Regions from separate parts of the Bradyrhizobium sp. CB82 genome, predicted to be linked through region 2. Evidence: riboswitches for the same ligand, from Rfam matches in the RefSeq annotation. Region 2 holds a riboswitch; the other holds the start of a gene.
The links. Region 2 has a riboswitch for S-adenosylmethionine ahead of QA640_RS07380 (homoserine O-acetyltransferase). Riboswitches for the same ligand answer to the same signal wherever they lie in the genome.
Positions count from the first base shown of each region.

Region 1: another riboswitch for S-adenosylmethionine. It lies ahead of QA640_RS41695 (O-succinylhomoserine sulfhydrylase); the one in region 2 lies ahead of QA640_RS07380 (homoserine O-acetyltransferase).

Region 1 covers NZ_CP121650.1:8,795,111-8,803,002, reverse strand. Annotated here, with positions in the region: gene QA640_RS41720 (Hsp33 family molecular chaperone) at 167-1,174, shown strand; gene apaG (Co2+/Mg2+ efflux protein ApaG) at 1,331-1,726, opposite strand; gene QA640_RS41710 (OpgC domain-containing protein) at 1,904-3,190, shown strand; gene QA640_RS41705 (SGNH/GDSL hydrolase family protein) at 3,190-3,969, shown strand; gene QA640_RS41700 (SGNH/GDSL hydrolase family protein) at 3,982-4,974, shown strand; gene QA640_RS41695 (O-succinylhomoserine sulfhydrylase) at 5,135-6,331, opposite strand; SAM riboswitch at 6,399-6,478, opposite strand; gene QA640_RS41690 (2'-deoxycytidine 5'-triphosphate deaminase) at 6,588-7,694, shown strand; gene QA640_RS41685 (PAS domain S-box protein) at 7,847-7,892, shown strand, end outside.
Region 2 covers NZ_CP121650.1:1,532,595-1,540,486, reverse strand. Annotated here, with positions in the region: gene clpB (ATP-dependent chaperone ClpB) at 1-111, opposite strand, end outside; gene QA640_RS07400 (MOSC domain-containing protein) at 368-1,156, shown strand; gene QA640_RS07395 (TIGR02594 family protein) at 1,264-1,917, opposite strand; gene QA640_RS07390 (alpha/beta hydrolase) at 2,115-2,984, shown strand; gene metW (methionine biosynthesis protein MetW) at 3,223-3,885, opposite strand; gene QA640_RS07380 (homoserine O-acetyltransferase) at 3,888-5,087, opposite strand; SAM riboswitch at 5,181-5,260, opposite strand; gene QA640_RS07375 (chorismate mutase) at 5,452-6,300, shown strand; gene hisC (histidinol-phosphate transaminase) at 6,335-7,432, shown strand; gene QA640_RS07365 (prephenate/arogenate dehydrogenase family protein) at 7,429-7,892, shown strand, end outside.

The DNA.
Region 1 (7,892 bases), 2.0 Mb from region 2:
CTCGCGCTGCGACTCCTTTCCGGCGTTATGGGGCCTGGCTTTCGCCAGGGCGACACTGAGCTTGTGGTTTATTTGTGCGCCCATTCACGTTCGGAACGCGCTGCCTTGCGCCCCTTCCATTTTGCGCCCCTTCCATTTCACGTCCTCCGACCCCAGATAGAGCGCCATGGTCTCGCAATCCCCTGACATCAAAGCCGGGCCCGAAAGCCCGGTCCGCGCGCCGTCTTCCGTTCCCGTCGACGATGCCGTGCTGCCCTTCGAGGTCGATGCGCTCGACGTGCGCGGGCGCTTGACCCGGCTCGGGCCCGCGCTCGACGATATTCTCGCCAAGCACGATTACCCCGCGCCGGTCGGCAAGCTGCTCGGCGAGGCCATCGTGCTGACGACGCTGCTCGGCTCGGCGCTGAAATTCGAAGGCCGCTTCATCCTCCAGGCGCAGACTGACGGCCCGGTGTCATTCCTGGTGGTCGACCTCAAGGCGCCCAACCGCCTGCGCGCCTATGCCCGCTACGACGCCTCGCGGCTCGGCGAGGCCAAAGACTCCGGCTCGCTGCTCGGCCGCGGCCATCTCGCCATGACCATCGACCAGGGTCCGGACATGAGCCGCTACCAAGGCCTCGTCGCACTCGACGGCGGCAGCCTGGAAGACGCCGCGCATGAGTACTTCCTGCGCTCCGAGCAGATCCCGACCCAGGTGCGTCTCGCAGTCGGTGAGGAATGGCGCTCAAGCGACGGCGGCAAGCACCGCTGGCGCGCCGGCGGCCTCTTGATGCAGTTCCTGCCGAAGGCGCCCGAACGCGCGCGCCAGGCCGATCTGCATCCCGGCGACGCGCCCGAGGGCACCACGCCGCATACGGTTGCCGAGGATGATGCCTGGGTCGAGGCGCGCTCGCTGATCGGCACGGTCGAGGACGTCGAGCTGATCGATCCCGATCTCTCCGGCGAGCGGCTGCTGTACCGCCTCTTTCACGAGCGCGGCGTGCGCGTGTTCAAGCCGCAGAGTCTGAAAGCGGAATGCTCCTGCTCGCGCGACGCAGTGGCGTCGATGCTGAAGAGCTTTTCGCCGGATGACCGTGCCGCGATGGTCAAGGACGACAAGGTCGTCGTGACCTGCGAGTTCTGTAGCTCGGTGTATCAATTCACGCCGCATGAGGCCGGCGTCGAAAACGCGTAGCCAAGCATTCGGAAATCGTAGGGTAGGCAAAGCCACCGGGGTCGCGCGAACGCGCGCCCGATGACATGGCGTGCCCACCACTTCCGCTGCATTCGTCGTGAGACGGTCGGCACGGGGCTATGCGGCCTGGCCCACCCGACGGTGGCGTGCCGCGGGTCAGTTCAACACTCGTTTGCCGCCGTCGGGGCTGTCCAGCGAGAACGTCGGCACGTCGATCTCGAACCGCTCGCCGCTTTCGTTGACCATCTGGTAGCGGCCGGTCATGAAGCCCGAGGCGGTCGAGAGCGGGACGCCGGAGGTGTATTCGTAGCGCTCGCCGGGCGCGAGGATCGGCTGCTCGCCGATCACGCCCTCGCCCTTGACCTCCTGCTGCCGCCCCGTCGCGTCGGTGATGATCCAGTGCCGCGTCTTGAGCTGCACGGTCTCGTCGCCGGAATTGGTGATCACGATGGTGTAGGACCAGAAGTAGCGCGAGCGCTCGGCTGACGACTGCTCCGGGACAAAATTCGGCTCGACGGTCACTTCGATCTGGCGGGTCACGGCACGGTACATGGTTGCCATCATAACGAAAACCTTGCCGGGAACCAATCGCGGCCCGTGGTGTCAGCGACATCGTGCCGCCCGAATTGGCACCGAGTTACACCCCAATGTGATCCTGTTTCTTTGCGAGCAGGCCACCGGCCCGGTACACTCCTCAAACGTTGCGATTTGCGCAAGGGTTTTGGCCCGATGACCATTGCCGACCAAGTGACGGGATCGCCGATCGCCGGAACCGCGGATGCCAAGTCCCTGGAGGCGAAGTCCCTGGAGGCGAAGTCCGTCGAGGCGAAGCTCCGCGCGGCGGCGCCCGCCGTCACACTGCCCGTCATCGGCGAGCGTGAACTCCGGCTCGACCTGTTCCGCGGGCTGGCGTTGTGGCTGATCTTCATCGACCATCTGCCGCCCAACCTTTTGACCTGGTTCACCATCCGCAACTATGGCTTCAGCGACGCCACCGAGATCTTCATCTTCATATCCGGTTACACCGCGGCCTTCGTCTACGGCCGCGCGATGCTGGACTCCGGCATCGTCATCGCCACCGCGCGCGTCCTGCGCCGGGTCTGGCAGATCTATGTCGCTCACGTCTTCCTGTTCACGATCTTCCTCGCGGAAATCTCCTACGTCGCGACCAGCTTCGAGAACCCGCTCTACACGGAAGAGATGGGCATCATGGATTTCCTCAAGCAGCCCGACGTCACCATCGTGCAGGCGCTGCTGCTGCGCTTCCGGCCCGTCAACATGGACGTGCTGCCGCTCTACATCGTGTTGATGCTGGCCTTGCCGCTGATCCTCTGGCTGATGAAATGGAAGCCGGATCTCACGCTCGGCCTGTCGGTCGTGCTCTACGTGGTGACCTGGGAGTTCGACCTCTATTTCTCGGCCTATCCGAACGGCTTCTGGGCCTTCAACCCGCTCGCCTGGCAATTGCTGTTCGTATTCGGTGCCTGGTGTGCGCTCGGAGGTGCGCGGCGCATGTCGCGGATCCTGGCATCCCCCGTGACGATGTGGATCTCGATCGCCTATCTGCTGGCGGCGTTCTACGTGACGCTGACCTGGTACCTGCCACAGCTCTCCCATTTCATGCCGAAGCGGATCGAGCAGTGGATGTATCCGATCGACAAGACCGATCTCGACGTGTTGCGCTTCACGCATTTCCTGGCGCTGGCCGCGCTCACCGTGCGCTTCCTGCCGCGGGACTGGCCGGGCCTGAAATCGTCCCTCCTGAGGCCGCTGATCCTCTGCGGGCAGCATTCGCTGGAGATCTTCTGCCTCGGCGTGTTCCTGGCCTTCGCGGGCCATTTCATCCTGGCCGAGGTGTCCGGCGGCCCCGGCATGCATGCGCTGATTAGCCTCTGCGGAATCCTGATCATGTGGGCCATGGCCTGGGTGATTTCGTGGTACAAGCAAGTAGCCGACAAGAGCGGTTCGAAAACCAAAAACGCCGTCGGCAACGCCGATCTGGCGGGAGGGGGCTGATGAAGGCGAAGGTTCTCCTGAGCCTGATCCTGCTGTGCGGTGCTCTCGCCGCGCCATCCGCGCGCGCGGAGGATAATGCTGCGCCTGCTGCTCCCGCAGGGCCTGCCGCCTGTGAGGTGCCCTCCTACCTGCTCGCCACCGAAAGCCGGCTCCCGAAGGTCGCCGAGGCCGTCAAGAGCGAAAAACCGTTCGAAATCCTGGTCATCGGCAGCCGGTCGACCACCATCCCGTCGTCGGAAGAGAGTTCCTATCCGGCCCGTCTTCAGGCGAGCTTGAAGGAGAAGCTGCGATCGGAAGCGGTCCACGTCTCCGTAGAACTACAGAGCAAGAAGACGGCTGAAGAGGCCGCAATCACCTTCGTTAAGCTTATGGAAGCGAAAAAGCCTACTTTGGTCATCTGGCAGACCGGGACCGTGGATGCTATCCGATCCATTGATCCCGATGAGTTCCGCGGTGCCGTCACGGGTGGCGTTACTGCACTGCAAAATGCGGGGGCCGACGTTATATTGATGAACTTGCAGTATAGCCCGCGGACCGAAACCATGATCTCGGTGCCGCCCTATCTCGATAACATGCGCGTGGTGGCGCAGGAGCATGATATCCCGCTGTTCGACCGTTTCGCGATCATGCGTCAATGGAATGACCAGGGTCAGTTCGACCTCTTCAATCCGGCGCGCGGACCGGAGTTGGCGAAACAGGTCCATGATTGCCTTGGCCGGGCGCTGGCGCAGTTCGTCGTCGATGCCGCCCATCTTGGTCCGGCCCAGCAGCAAAACTGAGGTTTAGCGTAAATGAGTTCTTTCCGCCCTTTTGGCCTGACGGCATGTTTGGCTGCGCCCGTAGCGGTCGCGCTGCTGATCCCTGCATCGCTGTCGCCCGCCCGCGCGCAGGCCGTGGCTGCCGCGCCGACGGCCCCGCAGGCCGCTAATCCGGCGCCCGCGCCGCCGACCACGACCACCGCGACCAGCCAGCAAGAATCTCCCGGGCAGCGCGGCCTCACCGCGCGGGCCATCGACAAGGTCAAGCAGGTCGCCAAATCGGCCGGCGACATCTTTAGCCGCGTGCCGTGCCTGCCGCCCAAGGGCGGCGCGAAATCGATGGGCTCGCTGCCGCATGTCGCGAGCAAGCTGGTCGCCGGCAAGCCGGTCGTGATCGTCGCATTCGGATCGTCGTCGACGGCGGGCTTCGGTGCGAGCTCGCCCGATTTCAACTATCCCAACCGTCTCACCGCGCAGCTTCGCCGGCAATATCCGACCGCTGACATCACCGTCATCAACGCAGGTGTCGGCGGCGAGGACGCGCCCGAAATGATGAAGCGCCTCCAGAAGGAGGTGATCGACGTGCATCCGGATCTCGTGATCTGGCAGGTCGGAACCAACGCGGTGCTGCGCAACCTCGATCCGGGCGACACAGCCAAGCTCGTCGAAGACGGCATCACACGCATCCAGGCGGCCGGCGATGCCGACATCGTGCTGGTCGATCCGCAATATTCGCCGCGCGTCACCGAGCGCCCCGAAAGCGCCGGCAAGATGGTGAAGCTGCTCGGCCGCGTCGCCGAGCTCCGTCACGTCGGTATCTTCCCGCGCTTCGAGGTGATGCGCGACTGGCACGAGAAGCAGGCCATTCCGGTCGAGAGTTTCGTGATCTCCGACGGCCTGCACATGAATGATTGGGGTTACGCCTGCTTCGCGCAGCTCCTCGGCGACGACATCATCCGCTCCGTCGGCCAGATCAAGCTCGGCGTCAACGTGCCTGCCGACGTGCGGAGGTACCGGCCGATGTGAGCCGTCGTACCTCTGGCAGGTGAGCAAAGGCGCGTTAGGGCCGTGTCCACCACTCATCTAGCCAGAACGTCGGCAGAAGTGGTGGGCACGCGGAGCCTGTCATCGGGCGCGCGTTCGCGCGACCCGGTGGCTTTGCCCATCCTACGGTTCAACACAGGCCTCACGCCTTCTCCAGCGCAGCGGTGAGATCCTCGATCAGATCGTCCGCGTGCTCGAGCCCCGCGGAGAAGCGGATGAAGCCCTCGCTGATGCCGAGCGCGGCGCGGTCTTCCGGCTTCAGGCGCTGATGCGTCGTGGTGGCCGGGTGTGTCACCAGGCTCTTGGCGTCGCCGAGATTGTTGGAAATCTTGGCGAGCCTCAGCGCATTGAGCACGCGGAACGCCGCCTGCTTGCCGCCCTTGACCTCGAAGCCGACCAGCGTCGAGCCGCCGCGCATCTGCTTCTTCACCAGCGCCGCCTGCGGATGATCGGCGCGGCCGGGAAAGATCAGCCGCGAGATTTTGGGATGGCTCGCGAGCACTTCGGCGACGCGGGCTGCCGTGTCGGTCTGCGCACGCACGCGCACGCCAAGCGTCTCCAGCCCCTTGAGCAAGACCCAGGCGTTGAACGGCGAGATCGACGGCCCGGTCTGGCGCATGAAGTTATGGATGTGCTCGGCGATGAACGCTTCCGACGACAGGATGATGCCGCCGAGACACCGGCCCTGGCCGTCGATATGCTTGGTCGCGGAATAGACGACGACGTCGGCGCCTAGCGCCAGCGGGCTCTGCCAGATCGGCGTCGCGAACACGTTGTCGACGACGAGCCGCGCGCCGCCCTTGTGGGCGATCTCGGCGATGGCGGGAATGTCGAGCACGTCGAGCGTCGGATTGGTCGGGCTCTCCAGGAAGAACGTCTTGGTGTTGGGCTTGACCGCGCGCTGCCACTGATCGAGATCGAGGCCGTCGACCAGCGTGGTCTGGATGCCGTAGCGCGGCAACAGATCCTGCACCACGTAGAGGCACGAGCCGAACAGCGCCCGCGACGCCACCACGTGATCACCGGCCTTCAAGGGCGCCAGGATCGCCGTCGTCACCGCGGCCATGCCGGTCGCCGCCGAGCGGGCGGCCTCGGCGCCCTCGAGCTCGATCATGCGCTGCTCGAACATTGCGATCGTCGGGTTGGAGTAGCGCGAATAGATGAAGCCGGGGTCCTCGCCCTTGAACCGCGCCTCGCACTCCTCGGCGCTCGCGTAAACGTAACCCTGCGTGAGGAACAGCGCCTCGGACGTCTCGCCATATTGCGAGCGCAGGGTACCGGAATGGACCAGCCGGGTTTCGGGACGGTATTGTGCGGCGGACGCCGGGGACTTCGACATAGGACCTCCAATGTGACCACCTAAATGGTCACAAAAAAACCGGCCTGGATATCTCCACTGGCCGGGATCACATGGGTCCCCGGCCTGTTTAGCGATTTATTTAACGTGGCTGCAAGCCGGCCGGCTCAAATCACCACGGGATAAGTCATGCTCATATTCCGCCATGCCCTTTTCGTCAAGGCATCCATCGGATAGCGATAAAAGGTTCGTTTTTCCGCATTTTTGGATGCGTTTGACCCGAGATGAGGACCACCGGTTGACGTTCACGGTCGCCGCCGACGCCAATGGTATCCTGCCCGACCGCATGATCGCGGCGATGGCGGATGGCGGGCTCATCCTGCCCGCCTACGACTTCGTCGAGGCCCAGATCCAGCCGGCCAGCCTCGATTTGCGCCTCGGCGACATCGCCTACCGCGTGCGCGCGAGCTTCCTGCCCGGACCCGGCGCCACCGTCGCCGAGCGCATCGACGAGTTGAAGCTGCACGAGTTCAGCCTCACCGACGGCGCGGTGCTGGAGACCAACTGCGTCTACATCGTGCCGCTGCTCGAGAGCCTCGCGCTGCCGCCGGAGATCGTCGCGGCCGCCAATCCGAAAAGCTCGACCGGCCGGCTCGATGTCTTCACTCGCGTGATCGCCGACGGCACGCGGCGCTTCGACATGATCGGCGCCGGCTATCATGGCCCGCTCTATGCCGAGATCAGCCCAAAAACGTTTCCGGTGCTGGTGAGCGAGGGGTCGCGGCTCTCGCAGGTGCGCTTTCGCACCGGCGATGCCATCCTCAACATTGACGAGCTCGAGGCACTGCATGCGGCCGAGCGCCTCATCGACATCGACGAGGCCGATCTCACCGGCGGCGTCGCCGTCTCCGTCGATCTCTCCGGTGAGAAGGGCGGCGGCTTCGTCGGCTATCGTGCCAAGCGCCACACCGGCGTCGTCGATGTCGATCGCCGCGCCGGCTACGCGGTCGAGGATTTTTGGGAGCCGATCTCGGCGCGTCCGGACGGCAGCCTGATTCTCGATCCCGGCGAGTTCTATATCCTCGCGTCGAAAGAGGCCGTGCAGGTGCCGCCGGACTACGCCGCGGAGATGGTGCCGTTCGATCCGCTCGTCGGCGAATTCCGCGTGCACTATGCCGGCTTCTTCGATCCCGGCTTCGGCTATGCCGGTGCCGGTGGGCAGGGCGCCCGCGCGGTGCTCGAAGTGCGCTCGCGCGAAGTGCCTTTCATCCTCGAGCATGGCCAGATCGTCGGCCGCCTCGTCTACGAGAAGATGCTGGCGCGGCCCGATGCGATGTACGGCCAGCGCATCGGCTCCAACTACCAGGCGCAGGGCCTGAAGCTGAGCAAGCATTTCCGGGTGTAGCCACAAACTCCGCTGTCAATCCCCGCGAAAGCAGGGAATAGTACGCCGCGGCATTTCGGCTCTGGCACGAACATCTGGGAGTACCTGGATCGCCCGATCAAGTCGGGCGATGACACCTCGATGTGTGATACTCTTCGCGAGCGGAGGCGGACATGAGTGAACACCCCGAGCTCGACGCACGAATCCTCGACGATGCCG
Region 2 (7,892 bases):
GACTTTCAGGAGGTGGAGAGTCGAAAACTGCTGGTGCCCTTCGCGCATCGCGAGCGACTGCGCGGACTGGATGAAGCCCCTGGAGCGTTCGGTGTACTTTTCAATGTTCATCTTGTCTGTCCCTCGGCCTGCCCCTGGAGCCCTCTAAGGCACTCCAAGCGGCATCTTCATTGGGTTTCCGCTGGCCGCATTGACGTTCCTCAACCGGCAGCGGTGCTTGGCGGCCCGACACTGGCGCCGGCCTGACGCAGATGTGGGAACCAAGTCACGGGAACGGAAGAGGCTTCTTCACAAATTCGTGCGCGGCAAAGCTCGAGAGCTGAACGGCCCGCTTGGCGCCGGCAGGTCGAATCCCTTAACTAGCACCATGATTGCCAGCCCGATTGCCGAGATCACCGGCCTTTACCGCTACCCGGTCAAAGGCCTCACGCCCGAGCCCCTGCCCCGCGTCGCTCTGCGGGTCGGCCAGACCCTGCCGGCTGACCGCCGCTATGCCATCGAGAATGGCCCGAGCGGGTTCGATCCGCAGGCGCCGCAATGGATGCCCAAGTCCCAGTTCCTGATGCTGATGCGCAATGAGCGGCTGGCGGCCCTGCATAGCCGGTTCGAGGACGCGACCAACCTTCTGACGATCCGCAAGGACGGTCAGGTCGTCGCCAGCGGCGACCTGGAGACGGCCAGCGGGCGCGCTGCCATCGCGAGCTATTTCACCGGCAATTTCCAGAGCGAGCTGCGGGGTCCGCCAAAGGTGCTGTCGGGGCGCGACCACAGCTTCTCGGACGTCGCCCGCAAGGTCGTCTCCATCATCAATCTCGGCAGCGTGCGCGCCATCGAGGAGATGCTCGGTGGCGCCGCCGTTCATCCCCTGCGCTTCCGCGCCAATCTCTACCTCCAGGGATGGCCGGCGTGGCACGAGCTCGACCTCGTCGGCCAGACAATTGCGATCGGCGCGGCACGACTGAAAATCGTCAAGCGCATCGTCCGCTGCGCAGCCACCAATGTCGATCCGGAGACGGCGATGCGCGACCTCGAGATTCCGCCCACAATCATGCGCCACCTCGGCCACATGGATTGCGGCGTCTATGGCGAGGTGATCGCAGACGGCGAGATCGGCGTCGGCGACGCCGTTGCAGTGGAGGAACCGAAGCTGGTGTGAGCTCGCGCAGGGTGGGCAACGCGAAGCGTGCCCACCAACTCTTTTCGCAAGATGCGGACCGATGGTGGGGGACGGCGCTTCGCGCCTTTGCCCACCTTACGACGCCGTCAATTCGGCATCACATAGGCATAGATCCGTCCGCGCGAGACCGGCGCCTCGCGGACGCGATTGCCGTTGTTGCCGGAGATCATGATCGGATTGCCCTTGGCGTCGATGCCGGTGATGATGCCGACATGGCCGCCCCGGCTGCCGCGCGACATCACTGCGATGGCGCCGACCTGCGGACCGGAGACACGCGTTCCGTAGCGCGCGAACGAGCTCGCCATGTCGGAGCCAGTGCCCTGATGGCCGGTGTGCTGGAGCACCATGTTCATGAAGCGCGCGCACCACAAGCTGCCGCGCCCGGTCGGATTGCCGCCGAGATAGCGGCGCGCTTCGGAGACGAGACCCGAGTCGCCGCCCAAGCCGCCTGACATCGCCGTGCCGCCAGCATTGGCACTCGGCTCATAACTCGCCTGCGTGTTCACGAAGCCTTTCGCCTGCAACTGCGCGGCGCCGCGCTCGAAGCGCGAGTTGCGCGCGTGGCGATAGTGATGATGCCTGCCGGCATGGTGCGCGGCGTGATGCACGTAAGCGTGCCGCCCTGCGCTGTGACGATGAGACCGTGCCGATGCTGGAGAGATAGATGCGGCGAACGCCGCGGAGAAGAGAGCCAGCGCGATGACGTGACGCAGCCGGCCGTACGCAAACAACTCAAACATTCTTCATCCTTCGTTGACACCCCCAGATCCCGTCGGCCCGTGCGGTGGCCGACATCCGCGGGCTTATCAGAATCCTGATGTGGCGAGATCAAGACACGTCGGCAGTGATTTTGCGCGCCGGTTAACAGGTGTTAGAACCTTCATGCGTGAAATGCAGAACGGCATTCCAATGCCGCAACAGTGTCGGGAGGACTTCTATGCCTTACGCGACGTCGAAGGACGATTGCCGCCTCTACTTCGAGGAAGCAGGCCACGGCACACCGATCATCTTCCTGCACGAATTCGCGGCCGACTACTCCAATTGGGAGCCGCAGATGCGCTACTTCTCGCGCGGCCATCGCTGTATTTCCTATTCGGCGCGTGGCTATGCGCCGTCGGACGTGCCCGCGTCAGCCGACGTCTATACTTACAAGCACTTCTACACCGACGCGCTCGCGGTGCTCGACCATCTCGGCATCGACAAGGCTCATCTCGTCGGGCTTTCGATGGGCGCCTATTCGTCGCTTCAGATCGGATTGAGCGCGCCGCAACGCGCGCTGTCGATGACGCTGGCCGGCGTCGGCTCCGGCTCGGAGCTCGACAATCTCGAAGCCTGGCGCAAGCAGTGCCGCGCCAACGCCGAGCAGTTCGAAACGCTGGGCTCAGCGGAAGTTGCCAAAGTCACGCGCGAGGCGCCGAGCCGCATTCCCTTCCTGGTCAAAGACCCGCGCGGCCACGCCGATTTCTATGCCGCACTCGCGCGGCACGATTCCAGGGGCTCGGCCAACACCATGCGCGGCTTCCAGGGCGGCCGTCCCTCGATCTACACCATGACGGAGGCGATCAAACACGTGGCGACGCCGGCGCTGATCATCTGCGGCGACGAGGACGACCCATGCGTCGCGCCAAGCCTGTTCCTGAAGAGGCATTTACCGGCCGCGGGCCTCGCGATGTTTCCGAAGTCCGGCCACGTGCTCAATCTCGAGGAGCCCGCGCTGTTCAATGCGACGGTGGAGCGGTTCATCACGCTCGTGGAAGCCGGGCGATGGCCAGTGCGCGATCCGAGGTCGGTGCCTACGAGTTCATAGCCACCTCCTCCGTTGTCATGCCCCGCGAAAGCGGGGCATCCAGTACGCCGCAGCCTATCCGCATACGACTGCCGTCTCTGGAATACTGGATCGCCCGGTCAAGCCGGGCGATGACGGTTGAGCGTGCGACAAGCCCGTCCAACAACGTCGTCATTGCGAGCGCAGCGAAGCAATCCAGAATCCCTCCGCGGATAGACTCTGGATTGCTTCGTCGCTTCGCTCCTCGCAATGACGGTGGTTACTTCGCCTGTCCGCGGCTCAGCAGAAACACCCCCTGCTCGCCGAACAGATTCCACACCCACCACGGCAGCCGCAGGCGCAGCGGGCGGCCATAGAGATCGAGCGCCTCGGCGCGCTCCATTTTCACGCCGATCTCGTCACAGAGCTGGACGAAATCCTTGATGGTGCAGAAATGGATGTTGGCGGTGTCATACCAGGTTGCCGGCAGGTTCTCCGTACGCGGCATGTGGCCGCCGATCAGGAGTTGCAACCGCATCTTCCAGTAGCCGAAGTTGGGGAAAGATACGATCGCGCGGTGGCCGATGCGCAGCAGGTTTTCCAGCACCACCTTCGGCTGCCGCGTCGCCTGAAGCGTCTGCGACAGGATGACGTAGTCGAAGGCGTCGTCGGGATAGTTGATGAGGTCGGTGTCGGCGTCGCCCTGCACGACCGCGAGCCCCTTGGCGACGCAGCGGTTGACGCCTTCGCGCGACAGCTCGATGCCGCGGCCGTCGATGCCTCGGTTTTCCAGGAGCTGCAACAGATCGCCGTCACCACAGCCGACGTCGAGCACCTTCGAGCCGCGCCTGACCATTTCCGCGACCAGCAGATGATCGGAGCGGTAGTGACCTTCCTGTTCAGCCGCAAGACCCTCGAGCGGCAGCACTTCTTGCACAGACATCGCTAGCCACCCTCGCCGTTGAGGCCGCGCGCCTTCCCCGCGGATTGCAGGAAGGCGCGGGAGATATCGAAGAATTCGGGAACGTCGAGCAGGAAGGCGTCATGGCCGCGATCGGTCTCGATCTCGGCGAACGACACCCGCGCGCTCGACGCGTTCAGCGCGTGCACCAGCGCGCGCGATTCCGAGGTCGGGAACAGCCAGTCGCTGGTGAAGGACACCACGCAGAAGCGTGTCTTGACGCCGGCAAACGCCTTCGCCAGCACGCCGTCATGGTCGCCGGCGATGTCGAAATAGTCCATCGCCCGCGTCAGATAGAGATAGCTGTTGGCATCGAAACGCTCGACGAAGGACGAGCCCTGGTAGCGCAGATAGCTCTCGACCTGGAAGTCCGCATCGAACGAGAACGTCGGTAGTTCGCGGTCCTGCATGCGCCGGCCGAACTTGCGGTGCAGCGCTGCATCCGAGAGGTAGGTGATGTGCGCGGCCATCCGCGCCACCGCGAGCCCGCGATGCGGATGGATGCCGTGATCGGTGTAGCGGCCGTTGTGCCAGTCGGGATCGGCCATGACCGCCTGGCGGCCAAGCTCGTGGAAGGCGATGTTCTGCGCAGAGTGCCGCGTCGAGCAGGCGATCGCGAGCGCGGAGAACACGCGCTCAGGATAGGCCGCGGTCCATTGTAGCACCTGCATGCCGCCCATCGAGCCGCCGACCACGGCAAACAGCGTGTCGATGCCGAGGCGATCGATCAGCATCGCCTGCGCGCGCACCATGTCGGGGATCGTGATGATCGGGAAATCAAGGCCCCACACCTTGCCGGTCGCCGGATTGAGCGAGGCGGGCCCCGTCGAGCCCATGCAGCCGCCGATCACGTTGGCGCAGATGATGAAGTAGTGTTGAGGATCAAGGGGGCGGCCGGGACCGACCAAGGTCTCCCACCATCCGGGCTTGCCGGTGACAGGGTGCACGTTCGCGACATGCTGATCGCCGGTCAGCGCATGGCAGATCAGAATCGCGTTGGAGCGGTCCGCATTGAGCTCGCCATAGGTCTGGTAGGCGATCTGGAACGGGCTGAGGTCGATGCCGCAATCGAGCGGCAACGGCTGCTCGGCACCGAAATACGCAACCTGCGAACTCGGATGATCCGCCTCGTGCGAGCGCTCTTCGGCGATCGCGGGGCTCGGTACTGACGTGACGCCAACCATCTGACCATCGACCTCGTTTGCGATCAGCCCTTGCGAGCCGCCGCTGACATCAGGCCATGAAAAACCCGGCCTGAACGATAGGTTCGGCCGGGATCGGATGCGTCCCCGGCCTGTTTAGCGAGTTTTTTAACGTGGCTGCAAGCCGGCCGGCTCAAATGACCACGGAACACGCAAAAACTAGTTGCTGGCGCGGTTTTCGTCAAGCCGAGGTACCGATTAACCAAAGGGAGCCTCGCGAAGTCAGGCGAAATGACCGTCAATTCTCTTTGCTTTCGGCGCCCATCCTGCCTAATCAAGAGCCATAGCGCCTGCGGATCCGACTCAGCCGATCCGCCTTTCATGAGCCCCTGACAGACCGACAGCTATGTCCCAGCGTCCGCCCGCGCCACCAACGCTCCAGGAATTACGCAAGGAGATCGATGCGATCGACGAGCAGGTGCATCGCCTGCTGATGCAGCGCGGCGACATCATCGATCGCCTGATTCAGGCCAAGCAGACGCAGGAGGTCGGCTCGGCGTTCCGGCCCGCGCGCGAGGCCGATATGATGAAGCGCCTCGTCGAGCGTCATCGCGGCATCCTGCCGCTCGACACGGTCGAGAGTATCTGGCGCGTCATCATCGCGACATTCACCTACGTGCAGGCGCCGTTCTCGGTGCACGCCGACATCTCCGTCAGCGAGCCCGCGATGCGCGATTCCGTGCGCTTCCATTTCGGCTTCACCGTCCCCTACGTCGCGCATTTCAGCGCGCAGGCGGCTGTCGAAGCCGTCGCGAGGTCCAAGGGCGATCTGGCGCTGGTCTCGGCGACCTCGAGCCGCACGCCGTGGTGGCTGTTGCTCGAGGAGACGGACGCGCCGAAAATCATTGCCCGATTGCCCTTCGTCGAGCGTGCCGATCATCCGGCCGCGCTTCCCGTCTTCGTGGTCTCGCGCGTCGCCGATAGCGCCATGGTGACTGAGGTCGAGACCTTCAGCGTGCGCGTCTCCGGCTGGAACGCCGAGATCGCCCGCGCGCTGTCTCCGCTCGCCGAAATCGTGGCGGTGCCCGATACCGCCTTCGACGGCGCGGCGCTGCTGATCTCGGTGACGTCTGCGATCAGCCTCGACAAGATCAAGGCAGCCCTGATCGATGCGGGGGCCTCGGTCCGCTCGACGGCTCTCGTCGGCAGCCACGCAACGCGCTATACGGTGCCCCCGACCGGGACGAGATCTTAGGATTTCGAGCCGTCCCGCCAATCCGGAGTCCAAGATGTCCCGCCCCGTGCCGAATCCCGGCATTCTCGATATTGCGCCCTACACGCCCGGCAAGAGCCCGGTGCCGGAGCCGGGCCGCAAGGTGTTCAAGCTGTCGGCGAACGAGACGCCGTTCGGGCCCTCGCCCAAGGCGATCGAGGCCTTCACGCACGTGGCAACACATCTGGAGGACTATCCGGAAGGCACCTCGCGCGTGCTGCGCGAAGCGATCGGCCGCACGTTTGGCCTCGATCCCGACCGCATCATCTGCGGCGCCGGCTCGGACGAGATCCTCAATCTGCTCGCACACACCTATCTCAGCCAGGGTGATGAGGCGATTTCCACCGCCCACGGCTTCCTGGTGTACCCGATCGCGACCATGGCGAACGGTGCCAGGAACATCGTGGCCGCGGAGGCGAACTTCACCGCGGACGTCGATGCCATCCTGAAGGCGGTGACGCCGCGTACCAAGCTTGTCTGGCTCGCCAACCCCAACAACCCGACCGGCACCTATCTGCCGTTCGACGAGGTCAAGCGCCTGCGCGCCGGCCTGCCGTCGCACGTGCTGCTCGTGCTCGACGCCGCCTATTGCGACTACGTGTCGCGCAACGACTACGAAATGGGGATCGAACTGGTCGCGACCACCGAGAACACGGTCGTGACCCACACTTTCTCCAAGATTCATGGCCTCGCCGCGCTGCGCGTCGGCTGGATGTTCGGTCCTGCGCACATCATCGATGCGGTCAACCGCATCCGCGGCCCGTTCAACGTCTCGACGCCGGCGATGTATGCCGCGGTCGCCGCGATCGAGGACACCGCGCATCAGCAGATGTCGAAGCAGTTCACCGAGACCTGGCGCAACTGGCTGACCGACGAGATCGGCAAGCTCGGGCTGAAAGTGACGCCGAGCGTTGCGAATTTCGTGCTGATCCATTTCCCGACCGATAAGGGCAAGACCTCTGATGAGGCGGATGCCTTCCTCACCAAGCGGGGACTGGTGCTGCGCGCGCTGAAGAACTACGGCCTGCCCCATGCACTGCGCATGACCATCGGCACCGAGGAAGCCAATCGCCTCGTCGTCGAAGGCCTGCGCGACTTCATGGGGCGCAAATGAGCGTCGCCCCGCACTTCCAACGCGTTGCCCTGATCGGCTTCGGCCTGATCGGCGGCTCGATCGCGCGTGCCGCGAAGCTTCAGGGCCTCGCCAACGAAATCGTCACCACCGCGCGCTCCGAAAAGACGCGGGCGCGCGTCGCCGAGCTCGGCATCGTCGATCACGTGGTCGCGAGCAATATCGAGGCCGTCAGGGATGCCGATCTCGTCATCCTCTGCATACCCGTGGGCGCCTGCGGCCCCGTGGCGCAGGAGATATCAGCCCATCTGAAGCCCGGCGCAATCATCTCCGACGTCGGCTCGGTGAAGGGCGCGATCGTCAGGGACATGGCGCCGCATCTGCCGCAGGGCATTCACTTTGTGCCCGCGCATCCGGTAGCGGGCACCGAGCATTCGGGCCCGGATTCCGGCTTCGCCGAGCTGTTCATCAATCGCTGGTGCATCCTCACGCCACCGGAAGG